Regions from separate parts of the Nitratireductor mangrovi genome, predicted to be linked through region 2. Evidence: predicted binding sites of a transcription regulator. Region 2 holds the regulator's gene; each other region holds the start of a gene.
What was found. The regulator PhoB, encoded in region 2, activates phosphate uptake and scavenging genes when phosphate is short. The targets are predictions, from matches to a motif close to TGTCATNNANCTGTCAT.
Positions count from the first base shown of each region.

Region 1 (3,174 bases), 1.1 Mb from region 2:
CCGGTACGGTGTCGTCGAGGCCGCTTGCGATCGACCTCAAGACCTTGCGGCCGGAGAGTTCGGGTAGGAAGGGGTCGACGGGATCGTCGAGACGCAGCCGACCTTCCTCGACCAGGATCATGGCGGCGGCCGCCGTCACCGGCTTGGTGATCGAGGCGCCGCGAAAGATGGAATCACGCCGCATCGGCGCGCCCCCGAAAGCCTGGTGGCCGAGCGTTTCGAGATGCAGCTCGCCCTTGCGCCATATGGCCGCGACGAGGCCGGGCACGAAGCCGCTTTCGACATGGCGGGCGAGCATGTCGCGCAGGTGAGGCAGTCGTTCGGGATGAAAGGCGGCGCCGGCGACGGCCATGGCAGCCTCGTCCGGAAGGGGGCCGCCCTCCCGAGGGGCGGTTGCGCGCAGCGGGCCGATTGCTTCTTTTTTGCAACTGGTTTCTTAATAAGACCATTGATTGCAGAATGCAAGCGGTTTTGTCCCGGCCTGAGGGCCAGGGACGACGCAAACCGACGAGGTCCGCCGCTCAGCCGAGCGCGATCAGGGGACGGAATTCCTTCATGTCGTCGAAGACGCAAAACTCGGGCGGACCGAGTTCGAGCGTCGGCGCGGCCTCGACGATCCGGCGGGTGATCTCCGCAAGCGCTGGACGGTAGGCCGCACCCGCATCGGCCGGCAGCCAGGCCGTCTGGTAGGCGAGCGTGACGTGGAAGACGTATTCGTCATGGTCGGGATGGCGGTAGTCGAACAGCGCCGTGAGACGGTCGCGCCAACCCCGGATCGCCTTCTCGTCGGCGTCGGTGGCGCCGGCGACGACCAGGCCCAGCGGGGTCATCTGAACCGGCCGCATGCGAAAGGACGGCGCGGGCGGGAGGCCCCGCAGGCGCGCCGCGAACCATTCGGTCGTGTCATCGATCGGCATGTCGGCGGAAAGCCCGGCCGGCCAGTAGTCCGGCCCGCGGCGACCCTCGATCGTGCCCTGGAACACCGTCATGTGGTAGCTCGACGGCGGCGTGCAGGTGAAGCGGTCACCATGGGGGAGCGCCTTCAGCGCATCCCGCGCGGCCAGCAAGGCTGCCGCCGTCGCCGAACCCGCCACGACATGGCAGACGATGGTGTTGCCGGGCTCGGGCAGGAAGCGGCCCTCGACGTCATAACGAGTGCCGAGGTGGCGCGGCGGGGCCTCCTTGCCGATCTCGGTGAAATGACACTCGAAAGCGTCAGTCGTTTCGTAGCTCATGCGCGTATTCTCTCCTGCCTGGTCCGTCGTGATCTATAGCCGGCGCTTGACGGTTGCGTGACCGTGGGCGGGGTTGCCGCTTGCGGGGCCGTCGCGCGGGACGCCTTTCCTGGCGGGCTTCCGGCACTTCCGACCGTTGGACCAAAAGCTGTTGCGCGTGACCTGCTTCGCGGCTATTGAAACCGTCATGAACATGTCGATCGCACAGGCTTGGTGGTGGCGCTGCTGAAAGCGGCCCGATCAACTGCGCGTACGCGACAAATGATGGCCGCTTCGGGAGTACCGGGCGGCCTTTTTGATATGCCGGGCTTCCGACGAACCGAAGGGAAACGGAAATGACGTTGGAAGTCCTCGATGACGGCGCCGAGCGCTATGGCACCCAAGGCGGCCTCACCATAACCAGACGCCGCAGCGACACCGGCTATGCCGGCGCGATAGAGCCCTATCTCGACGGGCTCGACAGCCGCCGCGGCTGCGTCTTTTCCTCCAACTACGAATATCCCGGGCGCTATACCCGCTGGGATACGGCGATGATCGACCCGCCGCTGGCGATCTCGGCGCGCGGCCGGAAGATGACGGTCGAAGCCTTCAACGCGCGCGGCGAGGCGATCCTGCCGGCGATCCTGGCCGTGATCGACGGACTGGACGAGGCCAGCGTCGACGAACGGGGCCCACGTTCGGCGACGATCACGGTCGCCGAACCCAAGGGCGTTCTCTCGGAGGAGGAGCGCTCCAGGGTACCTTCGGTCTTCACCGTGCTGCGCGCCGTGGTGGGCCTCTTCCGCAGCGAGCACGATCCCGATCTCGGCCTGTTCGGCGCTTTCGGCTACGACCTCGCCTTCCAGTTCGACCCGGTCGACTACCGGCTGGAGCGGCCCGAAAGCCAGCGCGACCTGGTGCTCTACCTTCCCGACGAGATCCTGGTCGTCGACCATCATGCGGCGCGGGCGTGGATCGACCGCTACGATTATGCCGGCGACGGCTTTACGACCGAAGGCCTGCCGCGCGACAGCGTCGCCGAAGAGTTCAGGCTTTCGGACAGGGTGCCGCCGCGCGGCGACCACGAGCCGGGCGAATATGCGAGGCTGGTGACCAAGGCGATCGAGAGCTTCCGGCGCGGCGACCTGTTCGAGGTGGTGCCCGGCCAGATGTTCTACGAGCGCTGCGAGACGGCGCCATCGGCGATCTCGCGCCGGCTGAAGGAGATCAATCCGTCGCCCTATTCCTTCTTCATCAATCTCGGCGACCAGGAATATCTGATCGGCGCGTCGCCGGAGATGTTCGTGCGCGTCAACGGCAGGCGGGTCGAAACCTGCCCGATCTCCGGCACGATCAAGCGCGGCGAGGACGCGATCTCGGATTCGGAGCAGATCCTGAAGCTGCTCAACTCGAAGAAGGACGAGGCGGAACTGACCATGTGTTCCGACGTCGACCGCAACGACAAGAGCCGCGTGTGCGAGCCGGGTTCGGTGCGGGTCATCGGCCGGCGCCAGATCGAGATGTATTCGCGCCTGATTCACACGGTCGACCATATCGAAGGCCGGCTGCGCGAGGGCATGGACGCCTTCGACGCCTTCCTGAGCCACGCCTGGGCGGTCACCGTCACCGGAGCGCCCAAGCTGTGGGCGATGCGCTTCATCGAGAAGCACGAGCGCAGCCCGCGCGCCTGGTATGGCGGCGCGATCGGCATGGTACATTTCAACGGCGACATGAACACCGGACTGACGCTGCGCACCATCCGCATCAAGGACGGGATCGCGGAAGTGCGCGCCGGCGCGACGCTGCTCTATGACAGCATGCCGGAGGAGGAAGAAGCCGAGACCGAACTCAAGGCCGCCGCGATGCTTTCGGCCATCCGCGACGCGGGAACGAAGAACGATGGCGGGGTGGAGCGGCAGAGCGCGCGAGTGGGCGAAGGGATCGACATCCTTCTGGTCGA
Region 1 is NZ_CP042301.2:4,480,039-4,483,212, reverse strand. Features, by position in the region: gene FQ775_RS22025 (serine hydrolase domain-containing protein) at 1-352, opposite strand, end outside; gene FQ775_RS22020 (DUF1868 domain-containing protein) at 522-1,235, opposite strand; gene FQ775_RS22015 (anthranilate synthase) at 1,571-3,174, shown strand, end outside.
Region 1: a site for PhoB is predicted at 1,282-1,298, ahead of FQ775_RS22020 (DUF1868 domain-containing protein). Genes of this name have one in related genera too.

Region 2 (3,174 bases):
GCCGACTATTCCGGGCGAATGGCGCTGCGCCCCGGTTTCTGCGCGTTGTCGATGCTCTTCACCGACTGGAACCGCTCGGGCACCCCGGCGCTGCGCATCACCAATGACCGCCACTATTACCGCGGCGGCGAAGAGCAGCTGTGGCGCGTCGATCCGGGCCGGCCCGCGCGGCCCTACCGCAAGTCGGAAGGCTGGCAGCACCTGACGATCTGGGGCATGGGCATTGCCGAGGGCGACCTCGACGGCGACGGCTTTCCCGAATACGCGCTGACCTCGATGGGCGACACCAAGCTGCAGAAGCTGTCGGAGGAGGCGGACACCGACGAGCCGACCTATGTCGACATCGCCTTCGACAAGGGCGCAACGGCGCACCGGCCCTATGCCAGTGACGATCTGAAGCCGTCGACCGGCTGGCATTCCGAATTCGCCGACTTCAACAATGACGGGCTGCTCGACCTGTTCATCGCCAAGGGCAATGTCGAACGCATGCCGGATTTTGCCGCGGTCGACCCGGACAACCTGCTGCTCGGCCAGTGGGACGGCAGCTTCATCGAGGCCGGACACCTGGCCGGCATCAACCTGCCGACCAAGGGCCGCGGCGCGGTGGTGGAGGATTTCAACGCCGACGGCATGCTCGACCTGCTGGTCGTCAACCGCGAGCAGAACGTCACCCTGTTCCGCAACCGTGGCGCCAGGGTCGCGTTCGGTGCGAGGCCGATGGGCAACTTCCTCGCCGTCGAACTCTCGCAGCCGGGGCCGAACCGCAACGCGGTCGGGGCGCTGGTCTCGGTCAAGGCCGGCAACAACACCTATAACCGCACCGTGCAGGTCGGCGGCGGCCACGCCTCGGGGCATGCCGGCTTCGTCCATGTCGGGCTGGGCACGGCCGAACGCGCCCAGGTGCGCGTCAAGTGGCCTGACGGCGAATGGAGCGCGCCCTACCGGGTCTTTGCCAACAATTTCGTGCTGATCGGCCGCGAGGCGAACGCGGCGCGCTACTGGTATCCGCCGGAGGCCGACGACACGATAACCCCGAGCGACAAGGGTGACGCCTGGCAGGCCAGCGACGCGCAGTGACAAGAAGATTGCCGGCTAAGCTTCCTTGATGGCGTAGCCGGCACCACGGATGGTGCGGATGACGTCCGGCAGGCGGCCGGAATTGACCGCCTTGCGCAGGCGGCCGACATGGACGTCGACGGTACGTTCGTCGATATAGATCGTCTCGCCCCAGACATTGTCGAGCAACTGGCTGCGCGAAAAGACGCGGCCCGGATGCTGCATCAGGAATTCCAGCAGCCGGAACTCGGTCGGCCCCAGCCTGATCTCGCTCTTGCGCCGGTAGACGCGATGCGCCTCGCGGTCGAGCACGATGTCGCCGACCTTGAGCACGCTTGACAGCACCTCCGGCTTGGCGCGGCGCAACAGCGCGCGCACGCGGGCGATGAATTCCGGCGTCGAGAACGGCTTGACCAGATAGTCGTCGGCGCCGGTGGCAAGGCCGCGCACGCGGTCGCTCTCCTCGCCGCGCGCCGTCAGCATGATGATCGGCAGCCTTTCGGTCTCGGGCCGCATCCTGAGCCGCCGGCACAGCTCGATGCCGGAGACGGCGGGGATCATCCAGTCGAGCACGAGCAGGTCGGGCACGCTTTCCTGCAGCCGGATCTCGGCCTCGTCGCCGCGGCTGATCACCTCGACATTGTAGCCTTCGGCCTCGAGGTTGTATTTCAGCAGGACGCAGAGGGGTTCTTCATCCTCCACGACCATGATCTTTGCCGCCATCATCGCCAACAAGGCACCTCGCGGTCTCAGGCCGTCGCGTCCGAGACCGCCGTCTCGTCCAGCTTGGGCCGGCTGATCGGCAACTGGTTGCCGGTCATCACATAATAGGCGTTCTCGGCAATGTTGGTGGCGTGGTCGCCGATGCGTTCAAGGTTCTTGGCACAGAACAGCAGGTGCGTACACGCGGTGATGTTGCGCGGGTCTTCCATCATGTAGGTGAGCAGCTCGCGGAAGATCGCGGTGTATTTGATGTCGATCTTCTCGTCGCCGGCCCTGAGCGCCTTCAGCGCTTCGGCGTCGCGTCCGACATAACGGTCGACGATGCCGGAGGTCTGGGCGTGCACCATCTCGGCCATCGATTCGATCGAATGCGACAGGCTCTTGGGCGTCGTCGATTGGCCGATGGCGCCGACGCGCTTGGCGATGTTCTTGGCGAGATCGCCGATACGCTCCAGGTCGCCGGCCATGCGGATAGCGCCGATCACGGCACGCAGATCCTGGGCCATGGGCTGGCGCCTGGCGATCAGCGTGATGGCACGCTCGTCGAGCTCGCGCTGCTTGGCATCCATGATCGCGTCGTCGGAGATGATGCGCTGGGCCAGCGGATTGTCCGAACTCAGCAGCGAGCGGGTGGCGTCGCCGATCATCGAACCGGCCAGGTCGCCCATCTCGCGGATCAGCTTGTCGACCTCTTCAAGATCGTCGTCGAAGGATGTGACGGTGTGCTCGCCCATGGGCTCGCTCCTCGTGAAGGCGGGATGTGGCGCGCGGCCGATCAGCCGAAACGGCCGGTGATGTAGTCCTGGGTGCGCTTGTCGTCAGGGTTGGTGAACATCTTGTCCGTCGGCCCTTCCTCGACGAGGTAACCGAGGTGGAACATCGCCGTGCGCTGCGAGACGCGGGCCGCCTGCTGCATGGAGTGGGTGACGATGACGATGGTGTAGTTCTGCCGAAGCTCGTCGATCAGTTCCTCGACCTTGGCGGTGGCGATCGGGTCGAGCGCCGAGCAGGGCTCGTCCATGAGGATCACCTCCGGCGACACCGCGATGGCGCGCGCGATGCACAGGCGCTGCTGCTGGCCGCCGGAAAGCCCGGTGCCCGGCTCGTGCAGCCGGTCCTTGACCTCGTTCCACAGCGCCGCCTTCTGCAGGCTCGATTCCACGATGCCGTCGAGGTCCGACTTCGCCTTGGTCAGACCATGGATGCGCGGCCCGTAGGCAATGTTCTCGTAGATCGACTTCGGAAACGGGTTCGGCTTCTGGAACACCATGCCGACACGCGCCCTGAGCTCGACCACGTCGATCCTGGGATCGTAGATGTCCTCGGCGTCGAGCGTTATGTCGCCGCCGACCTTGCAGATCGGGATGGTATCGTTCATGCGGTTGAGGCAACGCA
Region 2 is NZ_CP042301.2:3,377,093-3,380,266, forward strand. Features, by position in the region: gene FQ775_RS16460 (FG-GAP repeat domain-containing protein) at 1-1,077, shown strand, start outside; gene phoB (phosphate regulon transcriptional regulator PhoB) at 1,093-1,779, opposite strand; gene phoU (phosphate signaling complex protein PhoU) at 1,806-2,513, opposite strand; gene pstB (phosphate ABC transporter ATP-binding protein PstB) at 2,555-3,174, opposite strand, start outside.

Region 3 (3,174 bases), 230 kb from region 2:
GTTTCGGCGAGGGCCGCGGCGAGGTCGGCATCGCTGTCCACAGAAAAGTGGCGGGCTGTGGATATCCCCGCCTCGGTGAGGAAACGTTTCTCGACCAGCCGGTCCTGGGCCACCTCCAGCGCGCGCGGCGGCGGGAACACCGGCACATGATCGGCAAGGTGACGGGCGGCGCCGACGGGAACGTTTTCGAACTCGTAGGTGACCACGTCGCAGCGGGCGGCAAGCGTGGTCAGCGCCGCATGGTCGTCATAGGCGGCGACGATCTGGCTGGAGGCGAGCTGGGCCGCCGGGCAGTCGGCCTGGGGTTCGAGGATAACGGCACCGTAGCCGAGCCGACCGGCGGCTGCCGCCAGCATGCGGCCGAGCTGGCCGCCGCCGATGATGCCTATCGTCGCGCCGGGCGCGAGCGGCTTCTTCATGTCTCGTCGGTCGGCGCCGGCGCCACCGCGTCGGTCTGCTCGGCGCGGAAACGGTCGAGCCGTTGGGCAAGGGCGGCGTCGCCGAGGGCCAGCACGGCGGCGGCGAGGAGGGCGGCATTGACGGCGCCGGAACGCCCGATCGCCAGCGTGCCGACCGGGATGCCGGCCGGCATCTGGACGATCGAGAGCAGTGAGTCCTGTCCCGAAAGCGCTTTCGATTCAACGGGAACGCCGAAGACCGGCAGTGGCGTGAGCGCCGCCGTCATGCCCGGCAGGTGGGCGGCGCCGCCGGCGCCGGCGATGATCACCTTGTAGCCCTTGTCGCGCGCGGAACGGGCGAATTCGTAAAGCCGCTCCGGCGTACGGTGGGCTGAAACGATCAACGCCTCATGGGCGACGCCCAGCCTGTCGAGCGTGTCGGCGGCATGGCGCATGGTCGGCCAGTCGGACTGGCTGCCCATGATGATGGCGACATCGGCGCTCTGATCGGCCAAGAATCCGTCCTGCCCTGCCAAGGATGAGGCGCCTTAGCGGAATTGGACCGGAGCCGCAAGCGCGGCAGGCGAGTGCTGCGCTGTCAGGCGATGATATCGGGGATGATGCGGTCTTCGAGTTCGCGCAGACGATCCTTGATCGACAGCTTTTTCTTCTTCATGCGCTGGACCTGGAGGGGATCGCAGCCGGTGGCGATCATGGCGTTGATGGCGACGTCAAAATCCGCATGTTCCTGTTTCAAGCGCGCAAATTCGAGACGAATTTCGGCTTGGTCCTGATCTGCCATTCAAAGATTCCCCGGCGCTGCAGCCCGCCCTGAAGCGGGTCCGACGGGTGCTGCATCGCTGTCGGGCCTATAGCACATTTCGGCCTTTCAGAAAATGCTACCACCCGCCATTCGACTTGCCCGGAAAGTGGTGGCACACTGTCATCGCAATGTCACGAGTCGCTTTTGCGAGCGGCCCGCGGCAACGCTTCGAGGAAACGATGGAAGGGAATGGCACTGATGTCTCTAGCATCCCATCTTGAGGAATTGCGGCGCAAGCATGGTGAACTCGAACGCGAAATCGACGACGCGCTGACCCACCCGTCAGTCGATACTTTGGAAATCAACCGCCTCAAGCGTCGCAAGCTGGCGCTCAAGGATGAGATCGAAAAGCTGACCGTGCCCACGAGGCACTGACCAGACAGCTTCGACCCGGGCGAGGTGAGCCGCGGCGGCTCACTCGCGCCAGAACTGGTCAAGCCAGATATTGAGTTTCAGGAAGCCGCCGTCATTGACGGCGTAGAGACGACGTGTGCCCTGGGCGCGCGCGACGACCAGTCCTGCGTCGAGCAGCACCTTGAGATGTTGTGAAACCGCAGGCCGCGAGACGGGCAGCCCGGCGGCAAGCTGGTTCACCGTTTTCGGCCCACGCCGAAGCTCTTCGAGAAGGTGGCGCCTGTTGGCGTCGGCGATGGCGGTAAAGGGGTCGGCGGAACTCATCGCGGCGACGTTAGATCAATTACGCGGAAAGGGGAAACCGCTATTCCGAGGCCGGGACCGGTCCGGATAACCATTGCCGCGTTGATGACTTCGCGTCGGACCGACAGAGTCGACCGGCATTGGTCAGCCAACCGGTCAGCCGCCGTCGCGTGGCGCTTCCTCGTCCGGTGCGTTCGTTTCCGGTTCCGGCTCCTGCATGATGTCCTCGGCGCCGGCCTCGCTGCGCGGATCGAGATGCAACGCTTCCGGAGTCAGCGCACGTTCGGCCGGGTGGGTGGTGAAGGTCTCGCGTTCGTCGAGCGGCACCGGAGCGCGGCGGGTTATGCGCAGCAGTGTGTAGGCGGCCAGCGCGAGATGGGCGAGGCCCGTCGACAGGAACAGGCTCTCCGGTCGCAGCGCCTCCATCAGCAGGGCGCCCACCACCGGGCCGATCATGGTGCCGAAGCCGTAAAGCAGCAGCAGGCCGCCCGACACCTTCACGAAGTCCTCGTTCGCGGCGTGGTCGTTGGCATGCGCAACGGCGATCGAATAGAGCGTGTAGGCAAGAGCGCCGTAGGCACCGGTCAGGATGATGACCGCGATGCCGGAGCGGGCCGAGGCAATGAAGATCACCAGCCCGAAAAGCGCCGCGCCCAAGGAGGCCGCCGCCAGCACATAGCGGCGATCGGTGCGGTCGGAGATGCGGCCGGCCGGCATCTGCATCGCAGCGCCGGCGATCACGGTGATACTCATCATCAGCGCGATCTCGGCCGTCGAGATGCCGATGCGGGCGCCATAGACGGCGCCGAGTGTGCCCCAGGCGCCGTTGGCGACACCGACCAGGATGCAGCCGGCGAAAGCCACCGGCGAATTGAGGTAAAGCCCCTTGAGGTCGAGCGAGACGCTGTGCAGCGGTCGCGGGCTGGCCTGGGCGGAGATGGCGGTCGGGATCAGGGCAAGGCAGAAGAAGATGCCGGTCACCATGAAGAAGGTCGGCGTGGCGACGTCGCCGAGCGCGATCATCATCTGGCCGGCCATGATCGCGGCGTAGGTGACCATCATGTAGAGGCCGAAAACGGTGCCGCGGTTCTCGTTGGTGGCGCGTTCGTTAAGCCAGCTCTCGATCACCATGAAGGCGCCGGCCATGGCGAAACCGGTGAAGGCGCGCAGCACGATCCAGACGTATTCGTGGACGACGAGACCGGTCAACAGGGCTATGATGGCGGCCGAGGCGGCCAATGCGCCAAATGAGCGGACGTGACCGACCCGGCGGACCAGCCGCGGCGCGAACAGGCA
Region 3 is NZ_CP042301.2:3,603,093-3,606,266, reverse strand. Features, by position in the region: gene FQ775_RS17595 (5-(carboxyamino)imidazole ribonucleotide synthase) at 1-419, opposite strand, end outside; gene purE (5-(carboxyamino)imidazole ribonucleotide mutase) at 416-913, opposite strand; gene FQ775_RS17585 (YdcH family protein) at 997-1,200, opposite strand; gene FQ775_RS17580 (YdcH family protein) at 1,420-1,596, shown strand; gene FQ775_RS17575 (ArsR/SmtB family transcription factor) at 1,636-1,899, opposite strand; gene FQ775_RS17570 (MFS transporter) at 2,035-3,174, opposite strand, start outside.
Region 3: a site for PhoB is predicted at 1,340-1,356, ahead of FQ775_RS17580 (YdcH family protein). Genes of this name have one in related genera too.

Region 4 (3,174 bases), 820 kb from region 2:
TCTCCGGGGTCGCGATTGTCAGGCAGCGCGCCGTCATCCTCGATCAATCCTTCGTTGGCGAGGATCAAAGACACGCGCGGCATCTTTTCGTCGTCGGCTTCGCGTCTCGCCGGCTCGCCCACCGGCACGTCGCTCGCGAGCTGTGGGTCGAGCAGGCGATGGGTGTAGTCGAAGGTCGGGCCGAGCAACTGGCCGCCCGGCAGATCCTTGTAGGTTGCCGAGACGCGACGCTCGACCAGCATGGCACCGGTATCCACCGGCCTTGCATAACCGAAGCGCGGCAGCGTGGTGCGATAGGCGCGCACGAGGAAGATCGCCTCGATCAGGTCACCCCGCGCCTGCCGCACAGCGAGCGCAGCCAGGTCCCGGTCATAGAGCGAGCCTTCGGTCATGACGCGGTCGACGGCCAACGCCAGTTGTTCGACGATCTGGTCGAGGCCGAGGGCGGGCACGTCGCGCTCGCCCCGGCGGCGATCGGCCAGCAGCCGGTGCGCGTTCTCGATGGCGGCCTCGCCGCCCTTAACGGCGACATACATCTATGCGTCCTTTCCGGCGATGCGGGTTGTGCGCGGCAGGCAGGCGAGCGCGCCGGGCGCGACCAGAACAAGATCGATTCCGCGCGGGAACCGCGAATTGTTCTGGCGCCACTGGGTGGCGAAGTGGCGTGGCAGAGGCTGAGGCGCCAGCGTGGTGCTGGTCTCGATACCCGGACCGGTCAGCACCAGCTCCTCGCCGCCCGTCAGCGTCTCCGTCTGAAGAATCAGCGTCGCCGAGCGATCGGGATATTCCTGCGAACCCTGGGCGAAGTTTTCGAGAGCGATCAGTTCGCCCGGGCGCGACACCAGCGCGAAATGCGCCTCGGCAGGGGTGAAGGCGAGAGGGGCGCCGGTGTGGAAACCAAGCCACGCCCTGACCTCCTCGCTGGCGGAAAGCGGCGGGTCGAGCCAGACCGGCGTATCGTGATCACACAACGTCAGGGCCACAGCACCGGCTTCTGGCGAAAGCGGCGCCGGCGGCCGCGCCAGCGGCGGCAACTCGCCCGACGTTCCGGGCCGTGCCATGGCGTCCATGACGGCACGGAAAACGCCTTGTGCGGCGATGACCGGCTCTACAAAGCCACCATCGATCGAACGGCTGGAAAGTTCCATCAATCCTCTCCGCGCACCATGGTGAAAAAGTCGACCTTCGTGGCCGCGGTCTCGTCACGGCGGCGCTTGTCGGCTTCCGCCGCCGCTGCCGCCAGTGGCGTCACGATCCGCTCCTCGACCGCCGCACGCGCCTCGGCGCGCTGCCAGAGCGCGTCCACCGTCGCGGCGATGCGTGCCTTGTCGGCATCGCGACCGAGGGCATAGGAATGCCCGACCTCGCCGGTGACGAGCCGCACGGTGGCACGCGTCACCGTCGCCTCGCCCAGATTGAAGGCTGCGCCGCCACCGCCCATGCGCCCACGCAGCATGACGAGGCCGGTTTCCGGGCCACGAACCGGCTCCACCTCGACGGCGAGGCCGGATGCCTCCCAGAGCCGCCGTATCTCGTCGCCATCCGAGCGTGCCAGCAGCGCCATCGCCCGCCCGCGGTCGCTCAAAGCGCTGTTCGTGCCTGCTCTCATCCCTGGCTGATCCTGTTTATTTGTCTATTGATCTATACAATTATACAAGCTATGCGATTTTCTAGTGCTTGTCCATGACGGGCGCATGACAGGGGTGGTCAAATGGCAGGATCGGCGAAAGCAATGGAGCGTCGCAGCGGCATATCGCTGTGGCGCCAGATTGCCGACCAGATTCGACATGGCGTTGGAGCGGGCACACTGGCCGAAGGCGGGAGGCTGCCGCCCGAAACCGCGCTTGCCGCGCGCTTCGGCGTCAATCGGCACACTGTGCGCAACGCCATCGCCGCACTGATCGACGAAGGCGTGCTGCGCGCCGAGCAAGGCCGAGGCACTTTCGTCGAAGAGCGCAGACGGCTGAAATATCCGATCAGCGCACGCACCCGCTTTTCGGAAGGCCTGCGCGACCAGGCGCGCGACCGGCGCGGACATCTTCTGAGAGAGTCACGGGAAGCTGCCTCCGGCCGCGTTGCCGAGGCGCTCGATCTCGCCGACGGCGCGCCAGTCATCCGCATGGAAACCATGTCGGAAGCTGACGGACGGCCTGTCTCCCGGGCCACCAGCTGGTTCGACGCCGAGCGCTTCGCGGGCTTCGCCGATGCATTCCAGGAACTCGGCTCGGTGACGCTCGCGTTCAAACGCTATGGCGTCGAAGACTATTTTCGCCAGTCGACGCTGGTTTCGGCCCGCCACGCCGACGACGACGACCTCGACGATCTGGGGCTCGCGGCGGGCGCCATCGTACTGGTCACCATCGCGATCAATGTCGACATCGGCGGGCGGCCGATCCAGTTCTCGGAAACCCGCTTCGCCGCCGACCGTGTCGAGCTTTCCGTGACGCCACCGGCGTAACTCACGACCGCAATTGCTCGCGCCGCATCAGATAGAACGAAGCGGCGACGATCAGCGCCGCACCCGGCCAGAAGCCAAGCGTCGGCGCGGCGCCGAAGACCACCCAGCCAGCGAGAATGTTGAAGGGCAGCTTCAGGTCGTCGAAGGGCTGCAGATAGGCCGCATCCGCACTCGCATAGGCCCAGGTGAGCAGATATTGCGCCAGCGCGGTCAATGCGCCGGCGGCAAGAAGCGCACCCCATGCGGCACTGGTCGGAAGATCGAAGCCGGACCCCACCCAGACCAGCGCGTTGACCGGCGTCAGGAGCAAGAGCAGGTAAACGGTGATGCCGGCCGTGGGCTCAAGGCGGGTCAGATATTTGGTGATCAGGGACGTACCGGCCCAGCAGGCAGCCGCCAGAATAGGCAGCAGCGCATGCCGGGTGAATGCTTCCGACCACGGCGCGATGATAACCATGGCCCCGGCAAAGCCGGCGACGGTGGCGGCGATGCGCGTCGCATCGACACGCTCCCTCAGGAGCAGTCCGGCGCCGGCGACGACGAAGAAGGGTGAGGTCATGGCCAGCGCGATCGCCTGCCAGATCGGCACCACGGACAGCCCGTAGACCCAGACCTGGACCCCCGCGGCGGCAAGAAGAACGCGCACGAGGTGAAGACCGACGTGCCGCGTGTGCAGGATATGGACGCCACCGCGCCAGACGAGCGGCGCGCCCAGA
Region 4 is NZ_CP042301.2:4,196,712-4,199,885, reverse strand. Features, by position in the region: gene FQ775_RS20595 (carbon-phosphorus lyase complex subunit) at 1-536, opposite strand, end outside; gene phnH (phosphonate C-P lyase system protein PhnH) at 537-1,148, opposite strand; gene phnG (phosphonate C-P lyase system protein PhnG) at 1,148-1,609, opposite strand; gene phnF (phosphonate metabolism transcriptional regulator PhnF) at 1,733-2,458, shown strand; gene FQ775_RS20575 (DMT family transporter) at 2,460-3,174, opposite strand, start outside.
Region 4: a site for PhoB is predicted at 1,684-1,700, ahead of phnF (phosphonate metabolism transcriptional regulator PhnF). Genes of this name have one in related genera too.